4 regions of the Pseudocitrobacter sp. CD920760 genome follow, and region 3 is predicted to be linked to each of the others. Evidence: predicted binding sites of a transcription regulator. Region 3 holds the regulator's gene; each other region holds the start of a gene.
What was found. Region 3 encodes CRP, which controls carbon source genes, mostly activating them, when cyclic AMP is high. Its sites were predicted from a motif close to ATGTGANNNNNNTCACAT; they were not measured.
Positions count from the first base shown of each region.

Region 1: a site for CRP is predicted at 3,638-3,655, ahead of focA (formate transporter FocA). Genes of this name have one in related genera too.
Region 2: a site for CRP is predicted at 3,527-3,544, ahead of AC1MKH_RS00435 (glycoside-pentoside-hexuronide (GPH):cation symporter). Genes of this name have one in related genera too.
Region 4: a site for CRP is predicted at 3,098-3,115, ahead of AC1MKH_RS01460 (YjcB family protein). Genes of this name have one in related genera too.

Region 1 is NZ_CM173490.1:1,824,142-1,829,885, reverse strand. It holds gene serC (3-phosphoserine/phosphohydroxythreonine transaminase) at 1-526, opposite strand, end outside; gene AC1MKH_RS08320 (DUF421 domain-containing protein) at 716-1,408, opposite strand; gene ycaO (30S ribosomal protein S12 methylthiotransferase accessory factor YcaO) at 1,547-3,313, shown strand; gene focA (formate transporter FocA) at 3,714-4,571, shown strand; gene pflB (formate C-acetyltransferase) at 4,628-5,744, shown strand, end outside.
Region 2 is NZ_CM173490.1:97,890-103,633, forward strand. It holds gene argH (argininosuccinate lyase) at 1-236, shown strand, start outside; gene AC1MKH_RS00430 (glycoside hydrolase family 43 protein) at 307-1,929, opposite strand; gene AC1MKH_RS00435 (glycoside-pentoside-hexuronide (GPH):cation symporter) at 2,083-3,429, opposite strand; gene oxyR (DNA-binding transcriptional regulator OxyR) at 3,960-4,880, shown strand; gene sthA (Si-specific NAD(P)(+) transhydrogenase) at 4,863-5,744, opposite strand, start outside.
Region 3 is NZ_CM173490.1:4,765,286-4,771,029, forward strand. It holds gene AC1MKH_RS22510 (hydrolase) at 1-331, shown strand, start outside; gene AC1MKH_RS22515 (YheU family protein) at 328-546, shown strand; gene AC1MKH_RS22520 (phosphoribulokinase) at 573-1,442, shown strand; gene AC1MKH_RS22525 (OsmC family protein) at 1,574-1,978, opposite strand; gene crp (cAMP-activated global transcriptional regulator CRP) at 2,281-2,913, shown strand; gene AC1MKH_RS22535 (YccS/YhfK family putative transporter) at 2,962-5,037, shown strand; gene argD (bifunctional acetylornithine/succinyldiaminopimelate transaminase) at 5,030-5,744, opposite strand, start outside.
Region 4 is NZ_CM173490.1:315,075-320,818, forward strand. It holds gene uvrA (excinuclease ABC subunit UvrA) at 1-1,858, opposite strand, end outside; gene ssb1 (single-stranded DNA-binding protein SSB1) at 2,106-2,633, shown strand; gene AC1MKH_RS01460 (YjcB family protein) at 2,689-2,970, opposite strand; gene soxS (superoxide response transcriptional regulator SoxS) at 3,242-3,571, opposite strand; gene soxR (redox-sensitive transcriptional activator SoxR) at 3,659-4,117, shown strand; gene AC1MKH_RS01475 (glutathione S-transferase family protein) at 4,381-5,049, shown strand; gene AC1MKH_RS01480 (NCS2 family permease) at 5,465-5,744, shown strand, end outside.

The DNA.
Region 1 (5,744 bases), 2.3 Mb from region 3:
AGAAGTCAGCTGCAACGACCACATCTTTACCGAAATTCGGGGTTTCATCGATAGCGATGCCATCGATGGTTTCATTCGGGCAATAGTGCAGATACGCAGCATTGTCAGAAAGCTGCCATTCGCTCATCGGCGTCACGGCACGCTTGCCGTCAACGGTGATTTTGGCGTCAATCACATTCGGCGTGCAGTATTTCTTCGCTTCCTTTACTGCGCTGGCTGCCCAGTAACCCGCGTCAACATAGTCTGCGGTGGTTTTATCACCCAGAATGTTCAGCGGCACGCCAGCGAACTGGCCGCGACCGCCGCCATGGCAAAACAACACTTTATAGTTGGAAGGGATATTGAGCAGGTCACGAAAATCCTTTTCTGCTTCTTCCGCCACGTGGATAAACTCTTTCCCACGGTGGCTAACTTCCATTACTGATGTACCCAATCCGTTCCAGTCGCGTAATTCGTTTTGCGCCTGTTTAAGGACATCTGCCGGTAGCATTGCCGGACCTGAACTGAAATTAAAGACCTGAGCCATTTCCCCTCACCACGTTGCAATGTTGTCTACCCGTGTGCGTTCACCCGGGTATAAGTTATTCCTGTGGATATCGGTTTTATCATTCAGTGACACGCGCCGCAATGGGTAATACTGAGCGGTCAGAAAATGTGTCATAAGTCACACAACAGAATCTTCCGCATTGACGAGTGAAAATGGAGAAATCCGCTATCAGGTGACGCGTTTCGCGGTGCTGGCCTTCGACCATTCTGGATTTGCGCAGCGGGGACATAATTGATGTTCCCCGGCATTAAAGTGAAAAATCGCGCTGCACCGAACGCAGGCGTAGTCCGCTGCCTCGGGAACCGTGGTAAAGCGCGAGACACAGCTCGACGGTAAAATCACCAAACCGGCTTTTACGTCATCATCGGGATAGTAATAGAGGCTGATTTGCCCATTCGTTTCCATAATGGCCAGCCGCACCTGCCCGAGTTGCTCGACGCCGCCCAAACGCAGCTCCATGAAAAACTCAAACTCAGTCATGTTCTCAGACTGCAAACGTTCCCACGCCAGCTCGCCCTCTTCCACTACAATGACCGGTTTCCCCTCCAGCAAATCTTCCAGTTTTTCGCTACGCGACATCAGCCACATCACCAGCCGATAAAGGGCAGCCAGAGTGATAAACACCACCAGCACCGGCAGCATCGGCACATCGTCATAAAATGCCACATCGCCTGCGGCGGAACCCAGCGTCAGGATGATGAGCACTTCAAACAGCGACATCTGGCGGACACCACGCCGGCCGGTGATTTTCAGGAACAGGAAAACCAGTATAAAGGTATAGAGCGAACGCAGCGCCACTTCGCCGAGGAAGTCCAGCGGGACTTTATCCAGCGCCATGCGGTGTAGATCGAACGATTTCATTTTTATACCTGCAAAGATGCCATTGCCGTTAATCATAGACCAGCGCATTTAATTTATTATCGTTATCAATCGCGATAGCTACATTCATCCAAACCCCGTATCATTGCGCGCTTTCCGTACGATAAAAATGAGACCGTCATGACGCAAACCTATATCCCCGGCAAAGATGCCGCACTGGAAGATTCCATCGCTCGCTTCCAGCAAAAACTGCTCGACCTGGGCTTTGACATCGAAGAGGCCTCCTGGCTGAACCCGGTGCCGAACGTCTGGTCGGTACATATCCGCGACAAAGCGTGCTCGCTGTGCTTTACCAACGGTAAAGGCGCAACCAAAAAAGCCGCGCTGGCGTCTGCGTTAGGGGAATATTTCGAGCGCCTGTCAACCAACTACTTCTTCGCCGATTTCTGGCTGGGTGAGAAAATCGCTAACGGTCCATTCGTGCATTATCCGAACGAAAAATGGTTCCCGATCCCGGAAGATGACGAACTGCCGGAAGGCCTGCTCGATACGCGTCTGCGAGCGTTCTACGATCCTGACGATCAGTTGACCGGCAGCCTGATGGTCGATCTGCAATCGGGCAATACCGATCGCGGTGTATGTGGCCTGCCGTTTACGCGCCAGTCTGACGGTGAAACCATTTATATCCCGATGAACATCGTCGGCAACCTGTACGTTTCTAACGGTATGTCTGCGGGCAACACCGCTAACGAAGCGCGCGTACAGGGTCTGTCGGAAGTGTTTGAGCGTCATATCAAAAACCGCATTATTGCCGAGAGCATCAGCCTGCCGGAGATCCCGAAAGAGGTAATGGCGCGCTATCCTGGCGTCGTGGCGTCTATTGAGAAACTGGAAGCGGAAGGTTTCCCTATCTTCGCTTACGACGGCTCTTTAGGCGGTAAATATCCGGTTATCTGCGTTGTGCTGTTCAACCCGGCAAACGGCACCTGCTTTGCCTCCTTCGGCGCGCACCCGGACTTTGGCGTCGCGCTGGAACGTACCGTTACGGAACTGCTTCAGGGCCGTGGTCTGAAAGATCTGGATGTTTTCACGCCGCCAACCTTTGATGATGAAGAAGTCGCCGAGCATGCCAACCTGGAAACCCACTTCATCGATTCCAGCGGTTTGATCTCCTGGGATCTCTTTAAGCAGGATGCCGACTATCCGTTTGTGGACTGGAATTTCTCCGGCACTACCGAAGAAGAGTTCGCCACCCTGATGGCGATTTTCCACGCGGAAGATAAAGAAGTGTACATCGCGGATTACGAGCATTTAGGCGTGTACGCCTGCCGTATCCTGGTGCCGGGAATGTCTGATATCTATCCGGCGGAAGATCTGTGGCTGGCGAACAATAATATGGGCAGCCATCTGCGCGAGACGATTCTGACCCTGCCAAACAGTGAATGGGAAAAAGAAGAGTACCTGAATCTGATCGAACAGCTTGATGAAGAAGGTCTGGACGATTTCACCCGCGTGCGTGAACTGCTGGGCCTGGCAACAGGCAAAGACAACGGTTGGTATACGCTGCGCGTTGGTGAGTTGAAAGCGATGCTCGCGCTGGCCGGTGGCGATCTGGAACAGGCGCTGATCTGGACCGAATGGACAATGGAATTCAACGCGTCAATCTTTAGTGCCGAGCGTGCGAATTATTACCGTTGCCTGCAAACCTTATTACTGCTGTCTCAGGAAGAAGAACGCCAGCCGCTGCAATACCTGAACGCGTTTATTCGTATGTACGGTGCTGAAGCCGTAGAAGCTGCCAGCGCCGCGCTGAGCGGCGAAGCGCCGTTCTACGGTTTGCAGGCCGTTGACAACGACCTGGCGGCCTTCCCGGCGCACCAGTCGCTGCTGGCAGCCTATGAAAAATTGCAGTGTGCAAAAGCTGCGTTTTGGTCAAAGCAGGGCTAAAAAGACCGGAGAATAAGTAGGTTTAAAGATTAGTCTACGCTATATTATGGGGCCGTTTAACGGCCCTTTTTTTATTTCTAAAATGCCGTAAATTAATTTGTGATAATTACGTTACGTACAAGTAAACACTATTATTGGTAGCTTACCAATAATGTTAATTTAAATGATCATTACTCCATTTTAATTAACTGGCAAAACGGGAGGGTGACGAAAAAAATCAACTGATATTGCAAACTTTAAAATTTATTTTTACTTTGATAATCAAAAAGTTATGCCGCTTTCGATGAAAAACCATTCGATTTGCGGGCCTATAAGCCAGGCGAGATATGATCTACATCAAATTCTCATCTATAATGCTTTGTTAGTATCTCGTCGCCGACTTAATAAAGAGAGAGTTAGTGTGAAAGCTGACAACCCTTTTGATCTACTTGTTCCTGCCGCTATGGCCAAAGTTGCCGAAGAAGCAGGTGTCTATAAAGCAACGAAGCATCCGCTGAAAACCTTTTATCTGGCGATTACTGCGGGCGTGTTCATCTCGATTGCTTTTGTTTTCTACATTACTGCCACCACAGGAACCGCGGGCATGCCTTTTGGCGTCGCGAAACTGATTGGGGGTATCTGCTTCTCACTGGGCTTGATTCTCTGCGTCATTTGCGGGGCCGACCTCTTCACTTCCACGGTACTGATCGTTGTGGCGAAAGCCAGCGGTCGCATCACATGGGGTCAACTGGCGAAAAACTGGTTGAACGTCTATGTTGGTAACCTGGTAGGATGTCTGCTCTTTGTTCTGCTGATGTGGCTTTCCGGCGAGTATATGACCGCTAACGGTGGCTGGGGCATGAATGTCCTGCAAACCGCTGACCACAAAATGCACCACACATTTATTGAAGCCGTTGCACTCGGCATCCTGGCTAACCTGATGGTTTGTCTGGCTGTCTGGATGAGCTACTCTGGCCGCAGCCTGATGGACAAAGCCATGATTATGGTTCTTCCGGTTGCCATGTTCGTCGCCAGCGGCTTTGAGCACAGTATTGCAAACATGTTTATGATCCCAATGGGGATTGTGATTCGCAACTTTGCAAGCCCGGAGTTCTGGACCGCAGTTGGTTCAACCCCGGATAGTTTTTCTCACCTGACTATCATGAACTTCATCACTGATAACCTCATTCCGGTGACTATCGGGAATATCATTGGCGGAGGCCTGTTAGTTGGGCTGACATACTGGGTCATTTACCTGCGTGAAGGCGACCATCACTAAAGTGAGCGTTGTGTCAGGCAGTAAATAAAAAATCCACATAAGAAGGTAGGTGTTACATGTCCGAGCTTAATGAAAAGTTAGCCACAGCCTGGGAAGGTTTTACTAAAGGTGACTGGCAGAATGAAGTCAACTTACGTGACTTCATCCAGAAAAACTACACTCCATACGAGGGTGACGAGTCCTTCCTGGCAGGTGCTACTAAAGCAACTACCGAGCTGTGGGACAAAGTAATGGAAGGTGTTAAACAGGAAAACCGCACTCACGCGCCTGTTGACTTCGACACCGCTGTTGCTTCTACCATCACCTCCCACGACGCGGGCTACATCAACAAGTCGCTGGAAAAAATCGTTGGTCTGCAGACTGAAGCTCCGCTGAAACGCGCGCTGATTCCGTTTGGCGGCATCAAAATGATCGAGAACTCCTGCAAAGCGTACAACCGCGAAATGGATCCTCAGATCAAAAAAATCTTCACCGAATACCGTAAAACCCACAACCAGGGCGTTTTTGATGTTTACACCAAAGACATCCTGAACTGCCGTAAATCTGGCGTTCTGACCGGTCTGCCAGATGCATACGGTCGTGGTCGTATCATCGGTGACTACCGTCGTATCGCGGTATACGGTATCGACTTCCTGATGAAAGACAAATACGCACAGTTCCTGTCACTGCAATCTGACATGGAAAACGGCGTAAACCTGGAAGCGACCATCCGTCTGCGTGAAGAAATTGCTGAACAGCACCGCGCACTGGGTCAGATCAAAGAAATGGCTGCTAAATATGGCTGCGATATCTCTGGTCCTGCTACCAACGCTCAGGAAGCTATTCAGTGGACTTACTTTGGCTACCTGGCCGCGGTTAAATCCCAGAACGGCGCTGCAATGTCCTTCGGTCGTACCTCCAGCTTCCTGGATATCTACATCGAACGTGACCTGAAAGCAGGCAAAATCACTGAACAAGAAGCTCAGGAAATGATTGACCACCTGGTCATGAAACTGCGTATGGTTCGCTTCCTGCGTACTCCTGAATATGATGAACTGTTCTCCGGTGACCCGATTTGGGCAACTGAATCCGTCGGTGGTATGGGCGTTGATGGCCGTACCCTGGTGACCAAAAACAGCTTCCGTTTCCTGAACACCCTGTACACCATGGGCCCGTCTCCGGAACCGAACATCA
Region 2 (5,744 bases), 590 kb from region 3:
CGTTCCGTGAAGCGCACCACATCGTGGGCGAAACAGTGGTTGAAGCCATTAAACAGGGCAAACCGCTGGAAGCGCTGGCGCTGGCCGATCTGCAAAAATTCAGCAGCGTGATCGGCGATGACGTGTATCCGATTCTGTCGCTGCAGTCTTGTCTGGATAAACGTGCGGCGAAAGGCGGTGTGTCACCGAAGCAGGTGGCGCAGGCGATTAGCGATGCGAAACAGCGTTTGATTTAACGCCGTGTGGGTAGAGCCAGCAGATTGCTGGCTCTGAGCCGTTGTGTGCGAGTATATGTATCTCTCTGCGCTAGGCGGGTGTATCAAGTGGTTGGTAATTGAAATAAGCAAAGTCAGAGAAACAAGATTGGTGGCTGATATCTTCACAGTGCAACCCGACGAAGGCTCCAGTGAAGAACCCTTTCCCGATATTGTAATCATCTGAAAGTTTCCAGGATTCCAGCGACAGTGGAATGTCGATCCACTCCATGTTATCGAGAGTATAGCTATAAATGTAATTCAGACCATCAACTCTGACGCGTAAACCTATTTCTTCCACCTGTTCGGGGACTTCAATTCCAGGCTCCCATAGAAGGTATTTTGCCTCGCCTTTATCTACTTGTATAATTTTGATCACGCGCTGACCTGAATAATTCATCGTAATGCAGCAGTAAGACCAGCATTGCGTACTGTAATAGCAAGTCAATCCAGCCGATTGCTGATAATGCAGTGGTCGGAAGGTGATGCGGGTCTCGGCAACAAAGTGAAAATCTTTCCAGCGCATCGCGACGGTCGATTGAAGAAAAGTGGAAACAAGTGAATCGTTGCCATACAAGCGCAGAAAGCCTGGTCTTGCCGTTAAGCTTCCCATTTCTTCACTAAACGGAACACGCAATGTCTGGAGTTCTTCCGGGAGTTTTGGTGCGTAAAAGTCATAGTGAATAGGCTGTGCCATAGGTGTGGGATAATCGGATACGCCTTCCGGCGGTGGTAATGTAAGGGAGGGGTGTTTATCCGCCACCCATGGCCATCCATCATGCCATTCAACACGAGCAATTGCCGTTTCGCGGCCAAGTGGACAGTAGCCTCGGACTTCACTGGTGAGTAACGCCATTTCGGGACGTTTTAGTGGGCGGGCAGTAAGGTACGCGATATACCATTCGTTGTCGCCATAACATACCAGCGATGCATGTCCGGCTTTTTGCAAAGGAAAGCGCGGAATATCCCAGGCAGATAAAATATAGCGTTCAGGGTGAAGTTCGTAGGGGCCATCGATATTTTTTGCTCGTGCAACAGTCACAGCATGCGCATATCGCGTCCCACCCTCTGCAGTAAAGAGGTAGTAATAACCGTCCTTGTAATAAATATGCGGCGCTTCGGTGTATTTTAGGTCTGTTCCTTCGAAAATAGTTTTCCAGTTTGACGCAAGCTGCTGACGATCGTGAAAATACTCCTGCAATACAATGGTGTTGTACGGGTTGCTATGGTGCTGCGGTCCCCATAGCCGATATGTCAGGTATTTTTTGCCATCTTGAGCATGATAGAGTGAAGGGTCGATGCCTCCTGCACCTAACAGGATTGGTTCGCTCCATGGCCCCTCAATACTTTCTGCCGTAATTAAATAATTGTAACCCGTTTTCCATGGTGCGTTAACCACTTTGATATTTGTGAATACGATCCAGAAACGTCCATCATGCCAGGTAATATCTGGGGCCCAGATACCGCCAGAATCTGGATTGCCGAACATTTGCAAAGAGGTTGCATCGTTGAGGGCATAACCACAAAATTCCCAGCTCATTAGATCTCGTGAGTGATAAATCCGAATCCCAGGAAACCACTCAAAGGTTGACGTTATGATATAGTAATCATCATCCCGCCGGCATATGCAGGGGTCTGGATGAAAACCTTTTAGTATAGGGTTGGTAATCGGCATTTGATGTTCCTTATTGTTATATATGTCTCATTTTCAAACCAGCCTCTACGCTGGCGATATGTATTTACTCGGATCAATTAATTTATTAAGTTCAACGGAATTCACTTGCTTGTCACTTTGAGTTTTCCTTATTTATTCCGTGTATAAATAACGTTAACTTATTTGCTGTTTCTGACGTTTTAACTTTAAGTTACTGGCAATGTCATTCACTGTCTTAGAATCAAGTTTGTAAATAAACAGTAAGGCAATTTGTAGTGCTGAAAAAACCGATGGAATGATACAGAAGATAGCTTTAACCATTAATGATACTGATTGATCTTGTATCACAACGCCTGGTTGATAATGTGCAAAATGTAGTGACCATCCAAGTAATGCGCCTCCAACAGCTAACCCCATTTTTATACCAAAAAGATATGTTGAAAAAATAAGGCCATCTAAACGATGTCCACTACGATACTCTTCATAGTCAACAACATCTGATGCCATTAACCACTGTAATGGATTTGTTAGATTATAGAAAAACATGAATAACATATTAAGGAAGAAGATAATTTCAATGTTGCTATTGGGTGTTAAGAATACAACTATATTAAGAATAATGTAGACTAAGACGGTTAACTTGCAGCTACTGATACGGTCATATTTGCCTAATAGTTTTGCTGACATCAATGAACCAAGCATTGCAGCAAGGCTACCATAGAAAACGAATTCTGGTGCCAATTCTGGGCGATCCATAACATATTTTACAAAATACATCATCGCGCCGACACGAATGGTGTTTGCCGCGTTTCCTACGATCTTGAATAATATGACAATACGCCATTGTGTGTTTTGGAAGAGCACTTTAATGTCTTCTCTGACATTTGAATGACTACCGCTATTGAGTTTTATATTTTCCTTCGTGAGGGTAAAGCAAAGTAGGAAGCATAGTACACCAAGCCCACCTAAAATAGCCATGGCACTGAAATAACCTTGTGCTTCATTTCCTTTACCAAGTATTTTTACTAATGGTAACGCGATACCGGAAACGATAAGCGCCGCGATAGCGGCCATAAAAAAGCGCCATGATTGTAATGAATGGCGCTCTGACGGCTCAGACGTAATGGTTGCGGGCATTGAGCAGTATGGAACATTGACGGCTGTATACACGAGTGTCAAAGCAATATATGTTGCTGTCGCATATATTACTCTCCCTGTATAACTCCAGTCTGGCGTGTAGAATGTCGCAGCTAAAATAATCCCGAATGGCACCGCACACCAGAGTATATATGGGCGGAACTGTCCATGACGAGTGCGAGTTCTATCAACAATCATTCCCATTAATGGATCAGTGATCGCGTCCAATAGTCTGGATACTAAGAATATTGTTCCCATTGCTGCAGCGGAAATGCCAAAAACATCAGTGTAGAAGTATGCCAGAAAAAGCATTGTCGGCTTTAAAACAAGATTTGATGCAGTATCGCCAAGGCCATAGCCTATTTTTTCTTTAAAGGTAAGCATAGATTTCTCCTGCTTTATATAGGGAAATTTACTATAGGCAGTTCAATCTTTTTCTGTCTTTTAATATATTTTGTTTCTGAGTTATGAAAAAAAATAAGTGTAATGATGATCACATTTATTGTTGATATTTTACGGAAATATAAAATAACAATGTTATTGTTTTATAATATAATTGGTGCAGATAAACATAAAGGTTGTGTTCTTTTTGGGCATTTAAACATATACCTGTCAGCAGAATTAGAATACACGAGAACTCATTATAATTACATCGCCGTAATGAACTTATGAACCATAGAGGTATTGTATTTCGTTATAAAAAAATGCGGACCTGAGGGTCCGCAAAAGTTCACGTTGGCTTTAGTTATTTCGAGTTTGAGAGAAACTCTGCGAAACATCACGGTGACTTCAAGGGTTAAGGAGGTACCGCTCCGTTTCTGTGTTGCATTATTGAACAGAAAGCTTGATAGGGATAATCGTTCATTGCTATTCTATCTATCGCCGCGAACTATCGTGGCAATGGAGGATGAATAATGAATATTCGTGATCTTGAATACCTGGTCGCGTTAGCCGAACACCGACATTTCCGTCGGGCGGCAGACTCGTGCCACGTCAGTCAGCCAACGCTGAGTGGGCAAATCCGCAAGCTGGAAGATGAGCTGGGCGTGATGTTGCTGGAACGCACCAGCCGTAAAGTGCTTTTCACCCAGGCAGGCTTGCTGCTGGTGGATCAGGCGCGCACGGTGCTGCGTGAGGTCAAAGTGCTCAAGGAAATGGCAAGCCAGCAGGGAGAGACCATGTCTGGTCCGCTGCATATCGGTTTGATTCCGACGGTCGGCCCGTACCTGCTGCCGCACATTATCCCAATGCTTCACCAGACTTTCCCAAAACTCGAAATGTACCTGCATGAAGCGCAAACGCATCAACTGCTGGCACAGCTCGACAGCGGTAAACTGGATTGCGCCATTCTGGCGCTGGTGAAAGAGAGCGAGGCGTTTATCGAAGTGCCTCTGTTTGATGAGCCAATGATGCTGGCGATCTATGAAGATCATCCGTGGGCCGAGCGCGATCGCGTGCCGATGTCCGATCTGGCGGGTGAGAAGCTGCTGATGCTGGAAGATGGTCACTGTCTGCGTGACCAGGCGCTGGGCTTCTGTTTTGAAGCGGGCGCTGATGAAGATACGCATTTCCGGGCAACCAGCCTCGAAACGCTGCGTAATATGGTGGCGGCAGGCAGCGGCATTACGCTGTTGCCGGCGCTGGCTGTGCCGAAGGAGCGTCGCCGCGATGGCGTTGTCTACCTGCCGTGCATTAAACCAGAACCTCGCCGCACCGTGGGCCTTGTTTATCGTCCGGGATCACCCCTGCGCAGTCGCTATGAGCAACTGGCAGAGGCTATCCGTGGAGCGATGGAAGGTCACTTCGACGAGAAAGCGTTACCAAAGGCGGTTTAAGCCATTAAGCGCCGCTACCCGATAGGCTTCGGCCATGGTCGGGTAGTTAAAGGTGGTGTTAACAAAGTACTCGATGGTGTTACCGCCGCCTTTTTGCTCCATGATCGCCTGGCCGATGTGAATAATCTCCGCCGCGCGTTCGCCAAAGCAGTGAATACCCAGAATCTCTTTCGTCTCCCGGTGGAACAGAATTTTCAGCGTTCCCACGTTCATGCCGACAATCTGCGCGCGCGCCAGGTGTTTAAACTGCGCCCGACCCACTTCATACGGCACTTTCATCGCCGTCAGTTGCTGTTCGGTTTTACCCACAGAACTGATTTCCGGAATGGTGTAAATCCCGGTTGGAATGTCTTCCACCAGGTGCGCCGTCGCTTCGCCTTTTACCATCGCGTGCGCGGCAATGCGGCCCTGATCGTAAGCGGCTGAGGCCAGGCTTGGATAGCCAATGACGTCGCCCACCGCGTAAATGTGCGGCAGCGCGGTCTGGTACATGCTGTTCACTTTTAACTGACCACGGCTGTCACATTGCAGGCCGATGTTTTCCAGCGCCAGTGAATCGGTATTCCCGGTGCGCCCGTTGGCGAACAGCAGACAGTCGGCTTTCAGTTTCTTGCCGGATTTCAGGTGCATGATGACGCCGTCGTCCAGACCTTCAATTTTCTCGTACTCTTCGTTGTGGCGAATCACCACACCGCTGTTCCAGAAATGATAAGAAAGCGAGTCCGACATCTCCTGGTCAAGGAACGCCAGCAGACGGTCGCGGGTGTTGATCAGATCTACTTTGACGTCCATTCCACGGAAAATGGAGGCGTACTCACAGCCAATCACCCCTGCGCCGTAGATAATGACGTGGCGTGGTTCGTG
Region 3 (5,744 bases):
GCGCGTGCGCAAAATCCGTGAATTTGATGACCTGATTACTGCCAAAATTCACGGTTTCGCCGACGCTATCGACTATTATCGTCAATGTAGCGCCATGCCGTTGCTCAATCAGATAGCCATTCCGACGCTGATTATTCATGCGAAAGACGATCCGTTTATGGATCACCACGTTATCCCCGACGCCGACGCCCTCCCCGCCTGCGTCGAATACCAGTTAACGGAACATGGCGGTCACGTCGGCTTTATCGGCGGCACCTTCCGCCGCCCGCAAATGTGGCTGGAGCGACGTATTCCCGACTGGCTGATGCCGTGGCTTGGAGGTGAAAAATGATCATTCCGTGGCAAGACATCGACGCTGAAACGCTCGATAACCTGATTGAAAGCTTTGTGTTGCGTGAAGGCACCGATTATGGTGAATATGAACGTTCACTTGCGCAAAAGGTCGCCGACGTAAAACAGCAACTACAACGCGGCGAAGCGGTACTGGTGTGGTCGGAACTTCATGAAACCGTCAACATTATGCCCCGCAGCCAGTTTCGCGGTTAATCTTACCGACTCGGGAGTTGTTCGCTATGTCTGCCAAACATCCGGTTATCGCCGTCACGGGTTCCAGCGGGGCGGGAACCACCACCACCAGCCTCGCGTTCCGCAAGATTTTCGCCCAACTCAAACTCCATGCCGCAGAGGTGGAAGGCGACAGCTTTCATCGCTACACGCGTCCGGAAATGGACTTAGCTATTCGTAAGGCGCGCGATATGGGGCGTCATATCAGCTACTTCGGGCCGGATGCCAACGACTTCAGCCTGCTGGAACAAACGTTCCGCGAGTACGGGCACAGCGGCACCGGACAGTCGCGAAAATATCTGCATACCTATGATGAAGCGGTGCCGTGGAATCAGGTGCCGGGAACCTTTACCCCGTGGCAACCGCTGCCTGAGCCGACCGACGTGCTGTTCTATGAAGGGCTGCACGGCGGCGTGGTCACGCCGCATCATGATGTGGCAAAGCATGTCGATTTACTGGTGGGTGTGGTGCCAATCGTAAACCTGGAGTGGATCCAGAAGATGATCCGCGACACCAGCGAGCGGGGTCACTCCCGCGAGGCGGTGATGGATTCCGTGGTCCGTTCGATGGAAGATTACATCAACTACATCACCCCGCAGTTCTCGCGCACGCATCTCAACTTCCAGCGTGTGCCAACGGTCGATACCTCCGATCCCTTCGCCGCCAAAGGCATTCCGTCGCTGGATGAGAGCTTTGTGGTGATCCACTTCCGCAATCTCGATAATATCGATTTCCCGTGGCTGCTGGCGATGTTGCAGGGCTCGTTTATCTCGCATATGAATACGCTGGTAGTGCCCGGCGGCAAGATGGGGCTGGCGATGGAATTGATCATGACGCCGCTGGTGCAGCGGTTGATGGAAGGGAAGAAGATTGGGTGAAGGGTGCAGGCTGGGCCCCTCACCCCGGCCCTCTCCCGCAGGGAGAGGGAGAAAATCAGCGCAGAACCTGAACACCGCACGGTCAGTCCCCTCTCCCTGCGGGAGAGGGTTAGGGTGAGGGGTGTCTCAACTTACCCCTCCACCACCTCATAAGAATGGGTAATGTTCACCGCTTTGCCCAGCATCAGCGCCACTGAACAATATTTCTCAGCGGACAAGTCCACCGCACGGGACACCGCCGCATCTTTCAGCTCTTTGCCGGTCACAATGAAGTGCAGATTAATGTGCGTGAATAGACGTGGCGCTTCTTCGCGGCGTTCAGACGTCAGTTTAACTTCACAATCGGTCACGTCGTAACGGCCCTTTTGCAGAATAGACACCACGTCGATGGCGCTACAGCCGCCCGCTGCCATCAGCACGATTTCCATCGGGCTTGGCGCTTTATCACCTGAGTTGCCATCCATCAAAATCTGGTGCCCGGAAGCCGACTCACCCAGGAAGGTTAACCCTTCAACCCATTTCACACGCGCTTGCATAATTGTCACTCCAGAGTTGCAAATTTATTGTCAGATTACGCGCACATAACAAATCTCGCAACGGAAGTAGACCTGGGTCATGCTGAAGCGAGACACCAGGAGACACACGGCAAAAGCTATGCTAAAACAGTCGGGATGCTACAGAGATACATAAACGTACTGCATGTATGCAGAGGACATCACATACTGGTCGCGACAATCTTTGACGACCAACTTCCCAGGTAGAGGGAAGGATATTATTTCAACCAGTGGCTGCCTGATTTATGCCGCTGGCGATAGCTTATAACAGAGGATAACCGCGCATGGTGCTTGGCAAACCGCAAACAGACCCGACTCTCGAATGGTTCTTGTCTCATTGCCACATTCATAAGTACCCATCGAAGAGCACGCTGATTCACCAGGGTGAAAAAGCGGAAACGCTGTACTACATCGTTAAAGGCTCCGTGGCAGTACTCATCAAGGATGAGGAAGGCAAAGAGATGATCCTTTCCTACCTCAACCAGGGCGATTTCATCGGTGAACTGGGCCTGTTTGAAGAAGGCCAGGAACGTAGCGCCTGGGTTCGGGCGAAAACCGCCTGTGAAGTGGCTGAAATCTCCTATAAGAAATTCCGTCAGCTCATCCAGGTTAACCCGGATATCCTGATGCGTCTCTCGTCTCAGATGGCGCGCCGTCTGCAGGTCACCTCTGAGAAAGTGGGCAACCTGGCGTTCCTCGACGTTACCGGTCGTATCGCGCAGACGCTGCTGAATCTGGCAAAACAGCCGGATGCTATGACCCACCCGGACGGTATGCAGATCAAAATCACCCGTCAGGAAATCGGTCAGATCGTCGGCTGCTCTCGTGAAACCGTGGGTCGTATCCTGAAGATGCTGGAAGATCAGAACCTGATCTCCGCACACGGTAAAACGATCGTCGTTTACGGCACGCGTTAATCCCGTCTGACGGCGTATTGTTCGCGCAATACGCCGTTTTTGTCTCGTATGTGGCGCAGGCTGATTTACCATCCGGAAGTCAACTATGCACTGCGGCAAACGCTGGTGTTATGTTTGCCGGTCGCCGTCGGCCTGATTCTTGGCCAGCTTCAACACGGCTTACTGTTCTCTTTAGTGCCTGCCTGCTGCAACATCGCCGGGCTGGATACTCCCCATAAACGTTTCTTCAAACGCCTGATTATCGGTGGGTCGCTGTTCGCCGGTTGCAGCCTGATTGTGCAACTGCTGTTGGCCGATGATATCCCGCTGCCGTTTATTCTCACCGGTCTGGCGATGGTGCTGGGCGTTACCGCCGAAATCAGCGCCCTGCACGGGCGATTGCTTCCGGCCTCGCTAATTGCCGCGATTTTTACCCTGAGCCTGGCGGGCAATATGCCCATCTGGGAACCGTTACTGATCTACGCGCTCGGCACGCTGTGGTACGGGTTGTTCAACTGGTTTTGGTTCTGGCTGTGGCGTGAACAACCGCTACGCGAGTCGTTAAGCCTGCTTTACCGCCAACTGGCGGAGTACTGCGAAGCCAAATATAGCCTGCTGACGCAACATACCGACCCCAATACCGCCCTGCCGCCGTTGCTTAATCGTCAGCAGAAAGTGGTCGATCTGATTTCCCAGTGCTATCAGCAGATGCACATGCTGGCGGCCAATCAGCACAATGATTACAAGCGCCTGCTGCGCGCCTTCCAGATGGGGCTGGATTTGCAGGAGCACATTTCGGTGAGTCTGCACCAGCCGGAAGAGGTGCAAAAACTGGTCGAGCGCAGCCACGCCGAAGCGGTGATTCGCTGGAACGCGCAAACCGTCGCCGCGCGCCTGCGGGTCATGGCCGATGATATTCTCTATCACCGCTTCCCGACGCGCTTCAACATGGATAAGCAAATTGGCGCGCTGGAGAAAATTGCCCGCCAGCATCCCGATAACCCGGTTGGGCAATTCTGCGCCTGGCACTTCAGCCGCATCGCCAAAGTGTTGCGTTCGCAGCGTCCGCTTTATCCGCGTAATCTGATGGCTGATAAAGAGCGCCGTCTGCCGCTGTTCCCGGCGCTGAAAAGCTATCTGTCGCTGAAATCGCCCGCGCTGCGTAATGCCGCACGTTTAAGCGTGATGCTGAGCATCGCCAGCCTGATGGGCGCAGCGCTGCATCTGCCAAAACCCTACTGGATCTTAATGACCGTGCTGTTGGTGACGCAAAACGGTTACGGCGCGACGCGCGTGCGTATCTTCCACCGTGCGGCGGGCACCCTGGCGGGGCTGGTGATTGCCGCCGCCACACTGCATTATCACTTCCCGGAAGGGTTTGCGCTGGCCGCGATGCTGGTGATCACCCTGATAAGCTATCTGATCATTCGTAAAAGCTACGGCTGGGCGACGGTGGGTTTCACCATTACGGCGGTATATACCCTGCAATTGCTGACGCTCAACGGCGAGCAGTTTATCGTCGCGCGTTTCGCCGACACCATTATTGGCTGCCTGATTGCCTTCGGCGGCATGCTGTGGCTGTGGCCGCAGTGGCAAAGCGGCCTGCTGCGGAAAAATGCGCACTCTGCGCTGGAAGCGGATCAGGAAGCGATCCAGTTAATTTTGAGTGACGACCCTTCCGCGGAAAAACTGGCGTATCAACGTATGCGCGTCAACCAGGCGCATAACGCCTTGTTTAACTCGCTCAATCAGGCGATGCAGGAACCGGGCTTTAATACGCACTATCTGGAAGATATGAAACTGTGGGTGACGCACAGCCAGTTCATCGTCGAACATATCAACGCCATGACCACGCTGGCGCGTGAGCACGACACGCTCTCGCCGGAGCTGATGCAACGTTATCTGGAATCGTGTGAAGTCGCCCTGCAACGCTGCCAGCAACGTCTGGAGTATGATGAATCGGGCAGCAGCGGGGATGTGAACATCATGGAGTCGCCGGATACGCTGTCCCACGGGCCACTCAGCACCATGGAACAGCATCTCCAGCGTATTCTGGGCCATCTCAACACCATGCACACCATTTCATCGGTGGCATGGCGTCAGCGGCCACGGCACGGTATCTGGCTAAACCGCCATATCAACTGACGACTTTCGCCACCGCCTGTGCAAAGCGCGTCATGCCGTCGTCGATGTCTTTTTCTTCCACCACCAGCGATGGCGCGAAACGCATCACGTCTGGCCCGGCGTTCAGCACCATGACACCGGCATCAGCGGCCGCGTAAAGGAATTCACGTGCGCGGCCTTTGTACGGTTCTTTCAGCTCGGCGCCAATCAGCAGGCCCATGCCGCGAATATCGCTGAAGACATCATACTTCGCGTCGATATCCTGCAAATGTTGCACAAAACGCTCGCGTTTGGCATGAACGCCATTCAGCACTTCCGGCGTGTTGATAATATCGAATGCCGCACCCGCCACGGCGCACGCCAGCGGGTTACCACCGTAGGTCGAGCCGTGGGAGCCGACGTGAAATGCGCTGGCGATATCTTCGGTAGTGAGCATGGCGCTAATCGGGAAACCCCCGCCCAATGCTTTCGCGCTGGTGAGGATATCCGGCGTCACGCCATAGTGCATATAGGCGAACAGCGAACCGGTACGGCCCATCCCGCTCTGCACTTCATCAAACACCAACAGCGCCTGATGTTTATCGCACAGGTCACGCAGCCCCTGTAAAAATTCCGGCGTCGCGGCCAGCACGCCGCCTTCGCCCTGAACGGGTTCGACCACAATCGCGCAGGTATGGTCGTCAATCACCGCTTCCACCGCGTGCAAATCGTTAAACGGCACATGGACG
Region 4 (5,744 bases), 810 kb from region 3:
CGCGCGCGCCGCTCAGTTTCAGGACTTTTGCCGGGTCCGCGGGGACACGATTTTTCGGCACGTCGATTTTTCGTTTGCCGCTCATGAACTGGCCGGTTAACGACTCTGGCACTGCCATGATGTCGTCCAGCGTCCCTTCCGCGACAACCTGACCACCGTGTACACCCGCGCCCGGTCCGATGTCGATCACGTGGTCAGCGGCGCGAATGGCGTCTTCGTCGTGTTCGACCACGATCACCGTGTTACCGAGGTTACGCAGGTGAATCAATGTGCCGAGCAGACGTTCGTTGTCGCGCTGGTGCAGGCCGATGGAAGGCTCATCCAGCACGTACATCACGCCGACTAACCCTGCGCCAATCTGGCTTGCCAGACGGATACGCTGGGCTTCACCGCCGGAAAGGGTTTCTGCCGAGCGGGAGAGCGTCAGGTAGTTCAGGCCAACGTTGACCAAAAACTTCAGGCGATCGCCAATCTCTTTCAGCACTTTTTCAGCGATTTTCGCGCGCTGGCCGGAAAGTTTCAGATTATTGAAGAAGTCCATCGCATGGCCGATGCTCATGTCGGAGATGGTCGGCAGCGGAGTGTTTTCAACGTACACGTGGCGCGCTTCGCGGCGCAGACGCGTGCCGTCGCAGCTGGTGCATGGACGGTTGCTGATGAATTTCGCCAGCTCTTCGCGCACCGCGCTGGATTCCGTCTCTTTGTAGCGGCGTTCCATGTTGTGCAGCACGCCTTCAAACGGATGACGACGCACGGAGGTATCGCCGCGATCGTTCATATATTTGAATTCGATAGATTCTTTACCGGAACCGTACAGCACCACTTTCTGCACTGACGCATTAAGGCTGCCCCACGGCGCTTCAACGTCGAAATCATAATGCTCCGCCAGCGAGCGCAGCATCTGGAAATAGTAGAAATTACGGCGATCCCAACCGCGAATCGCGCCACCCGCCAGCGACAGCTCCGGGTTCTGAATGATGCGATCCGGGTCGAAATATTGCTGCACGCCCAGACCGTCACAGGTTGGGCACGCGCCCGCCGGGTTGTTGAACGAGAACAGACGCGGTTCCAGTTCGCTCATGCTATAGCCGCAAATCGGGCAGGCGAAGTTGGCGGAGAAGAGCAGTTCGTCCGCTTTCGGATCGTCCATATCGGAGACGATCGCCGTGCCGCCGGAAAGCTCCAGCGCGGTTTCAAACGACTCGGCCAGACGCTGCGCCAGGTCTTCGCGCACCTTGAAGCGGTCGATAACCACTTCAATGGTGTGTTTCTTTTGCAGTTCCAGCGTCGGCGGATCGGACAGGTCACACACTTCGCCATCGATACGCGCGCGGATATAGCCCTGGCTTGCCAGATTTTCCAGCGTTTTGGTGTGCTCGCCTTTACGCTCTTTAATGATAGGCGCCAGCAGCATCAGGCGTTTGCCTTCCGGCTGCGTCAGCACGTTGTCTACCATCTGGCTGACGGTTTGCGCCGCCAACGGCACGTCGTGATCGGGGCAGCGCGGCTCGCCTACGCGCGCATACAGCAGACGCAGGTAGTCGTGAATTTCGGTAATGGTCCCGACCGTGGAACGCGGGTTATGGGAGGTCGACTTCTGCTCAATAGAGATAGCAGGCGACAGCCCTTCAATATGATCGACATCCGGCTTCTCCATCAGCGACAGGAACTGGCGCGCATACGCAGAAAGCGATTCGACGTAGCGACGCTGCCCCTCGGCGTAAAGGGTGTCGAAAGCCAGTGAAGATTTGCCAGACCCCGACAGCCCGGTAACGACAATCAGTTTGTCGCGCGGGATGATGAGGTTGATATTTTTGAGATTGTGGGTGCGGGCGCCCCGAACTTCGATCTTATCCATTTACCTTTCCCGGTAGAGACTCGGCTTGCCAGATTTGCTTGAAGGACAAACGGCGGAAACGGCTAATTATGACACAACTCACCCTGAATGAATATACAGTGGTGGAATGTGCATTCCATTGTTGAGTGTAAGATATTCAACGTAAACGAGTTTAGTGGAATCACCGTCGCATGCTATCAAAACGCCTCTTTGAAATGCTACAATCGCGCGTTTACACTATTAAGAAACACATTCAGGAGAGACAATCATGGCCAGCAGAGGCGTAAACAAGGTGATTCTCGTCGGTAATCTGGGCCAGGACCCGGAAGTACGCTACATGCCGAATGGTGGCGCAGTTGCCAACATTACGCTGGCTACTTCCGAATCCTGGCGTGATAAAGCGACCGGTGAAATGAAAGAGCAGACTGAATGGCACCGTGTTGTGCTGTTCGGCAAACTCGCGGAAGTTGCGGGTGAATACCTGCGTAAAGGCTCTCAGGTTTATATTGAAGGCCAGCTGCGTACCCGTAAATGGACCGATCAGTCCGGCGTTGAAAAATACACCACCGAAGTGGTCGTCAACGTTGGCGGCACCATGCAGATGCTGGGTGGCCGTCAGGGCGGTGGCGCACCGGCAGGTGGTCAGGGTCAGCAGCAGGGCGGTTGGGGCCAGCCTCAGCAGCCGCAGGGCGGCAACCAGTTCAGCGGCGGCGCGCAGTCTCGCCCGCAGCAGCAGGCCGCTCCGGCACCGTCTAACGAACCGCCGATGGATTTCGACGACGATATCCCGTTCTGATTTTCAGACATAAAAAAACCTGCGAAAGCAGGTTTTTTTATGGATAAAATTTTTATCAGGTCAACACCATCGGCCATTCTGGCGGTGTCTGGCTCATCACTTCCACCATCACCTCTTTGATGTTATTGCAGATAGTCGCAATATCCACCATCGTAATTCCCAGCAACCCCGTTGCGAACCAGCAGGCCGACGCCACGCCCAGCGCGCTACAAATCACCGCGAGGCCCGCGTAATCAGCTTTGCGTAAGCGGATTTTCAGAGTACTGGCAAGGAACATCAGAATGGCGCTGAAAAGCGGCCAGCGTAACAGTACGACACCTGTAGAGATAGAAACCATGAGACCTTATCCTCAGAGATAAACGGTATGCCCTGACAGCGCGGCGTTCTCACGGAGGTGTAGTCCACTCTGGCTATCGACAGGCATTCACAAATGATATGAAACGCTGTTTTTGTTTCACTCTATAGTGTGAACTATATCACAATTGCTGTTTTATTCACCAGAGGTAAACGCAGCAAATTGCGCCATTTATCGCTGACAATAGTTACATAAGGAAAGGGCTCTGTTTTACCTGTAGGCCGGATAAGCGCAGCGCTATCCGGCGTGATACTCATGCTGACAGACGGTGGCGATAGTCGCTCGGCGTGCGGTCGAATTCACGGCGGAAAACACGTGAGAAGGTCTGCTGGGAAACATAACCCAGATCCATCGCAATATCGAAAATCGGGCGCTGGGTATTACGCAACTCCTGCGCAGCCAATAACAGACGACGCTGGCGAATGTAGTCGCCCAGCGTTTGATGCATCTCGGTGCGGAACATCCGTTGCAGATACCATTTCGAATACCCGGATTTTTTCGCCACGATATCAATGTTAAGTGGTTGATCGATATGTTCATCTATCCATTCGATAAGCGTTTGAATAATTTCCCGATGGGACATAAGGCTCTCCCCGTTGTCTATTTTTGCTTCAACTTTTGTCTTGCTGGCGAGTATAATTCCTCAAGTTAACTTGAGGTAAAGCAGAAAATGGAAAAAAAACCAACGCGCATTAAAACGCTGCTCACGCCGGGTGAAGTCGCCAGACGTACCGGGGTTGCCGTCTCCGCTTTGCACTTCTATGAGAGCAAAGGGCTCATCCGCAGCCAGCGCAACGCGGGCAACCAGCGGCGATACAAACGTGACGTGCTGCGCTATGTAGCAATCATTAAAATCGCGCAGCGGCTGGGCATTCCGCTTGCCACGATCGGCGAGTCGCTGGGCGTGGTGCCAGAAGGGCATACGCTGGGGCAAAAAGACTGGAAACGGCTGACCACTCAGTGGCGTCAGGAGCTGGATAAACGCATTCACTCGATGGAAGCGCTACGCGATCAGCTTGATGGCTGCATCGGTTGCGGCTGTATGTCGCTGCGTGACTGCCCGCTGCGCAACCCTGGCGACAAACTGGGGGAAGAAGGAACGGGCGCACGCCTGCTGGAAGACGAATAAAAAACGAAAGCGCCACAACTGGGCGCTTTCGTATGTTCCGGTCTTTGTCTTTCGCTCTATCCCACTGGTTCATGGGAGGGTTTCCCCCGACATCAGCATCCCTCGGTCGAGCTACGGGTTGGAGGTTCCGGTTTGTGCTGACACTTTAAGTCTACCTCTCCTCCCCCTGTTCGCCAGTCGGATTGACGTTTTTTTCGCCGCAATTTTTACGGGGATTGCCGTCTGTTCCTATAGTTAATTTGAACAAACCTGCGGAGAAAACCATGTTAACCGTCCACCATCTGAATCAATCCCGCTCGCAGCGCGTGCTCTGGGCGCTGGAAGAGTTGAACCTGCCTTACCAGATTATCCGCTATCAGCGCGGGGCTGATATGCTGGCTCCTGACTCTCTGAAAAAAATCCATCCGCTGGGTAAATCGCCGATTGTCGAGAATGACGGCCACGTTATCGCTGAATCTGGCGCGATCCTCGAATATCTCCAGGAAATCGGCGATCCCGAAAGCCGCTTTAAACCGCAGGATATCGAAGGCAAATTGCAGTATCGCTTCTGGCTGCACTATGCCGAAGGCTCGTTGATGTCGCTCATGATGATCAAGCTGGTTTTGCAGATGCTGGGCAAATCCCCGGTGCCGTTGGGGTTGCGCACGGTGGGAAAAGTGCTGGGAACGGGCGTTCAGAAAGCCTGGCTGAATAATCAGATTGCCACGCATGCCGGGTTTATCGAGTCGCATCTTGCGAAAACGCCGTGGTTTGCGGGGGAAAACCCGAGCATGGCGGACATCCAGATGAGTTTTCCACTGTTTGCGCTGCTTTCTCGCGGCGGGATACCGTCTCTGCCCAATATCGCCGCATGGAAGGCGCGTGTGGAAGCGCGTCCGGCCTGGCAGCAGGCGATTGAAAAGGGCGGTCCCTTTTCTCTGCCCGGCGAGTAGCGCCCGATTTGCAACGAAATTGTTGTCGGATTGCGCATGAACGATAACGTTTGCGCACAGGTTGGCGATTTCTTCATCGTCATAAGCGAAATTTAGCGAAATGGCGTAAACATCAGTTGAAAATGGTGCCATAAAAACCAGATAATCGTTTGCCTTAAAATTCTGACGCCTTCTTCTGGCATTTTTGACGTTTTATGCTTAGTCAATTTGCCGGAGTCGTCCAGAAAGTACCCATTCTGCATGTGCAGCGTGGAAGGTAACGCTCAACCGTTTTGTATGCGCGGAGTTAAACGTTTGCTTTTTTGCGGCTCCCCTTTGCCGCGAGGTTTAAGCACAAGGAGATGACGTTTAACTGTCAGTGGATGCTCCACCACGTATGCGAACGAATGATAAAAATTTTCAGGGGATGTTTTCTATGTCTACGCCTTCAGCGCGTACCGGCGGTTCACTCGACGCCTGGTTTAAAATTTCTGCTCGTGGTAGCTCCGTTCGTCAGGAGATTGTCGCCGGTCTTACCACCTTCCTGGCGATGGTCTATTCCGTTATCGTCGTGCCGGGGATGCTGGGCAAAGCGGGCTTCCCGCCTGCTGCGGTCTTCGTAGCCACCTGTCTGGTGGCGGGTGTCGGCTCCATCGTGATGGGCCTGTGGGCGAACCTGCCGCTGGCTATTGGCTGTGCTATCTCACTGACCGCGT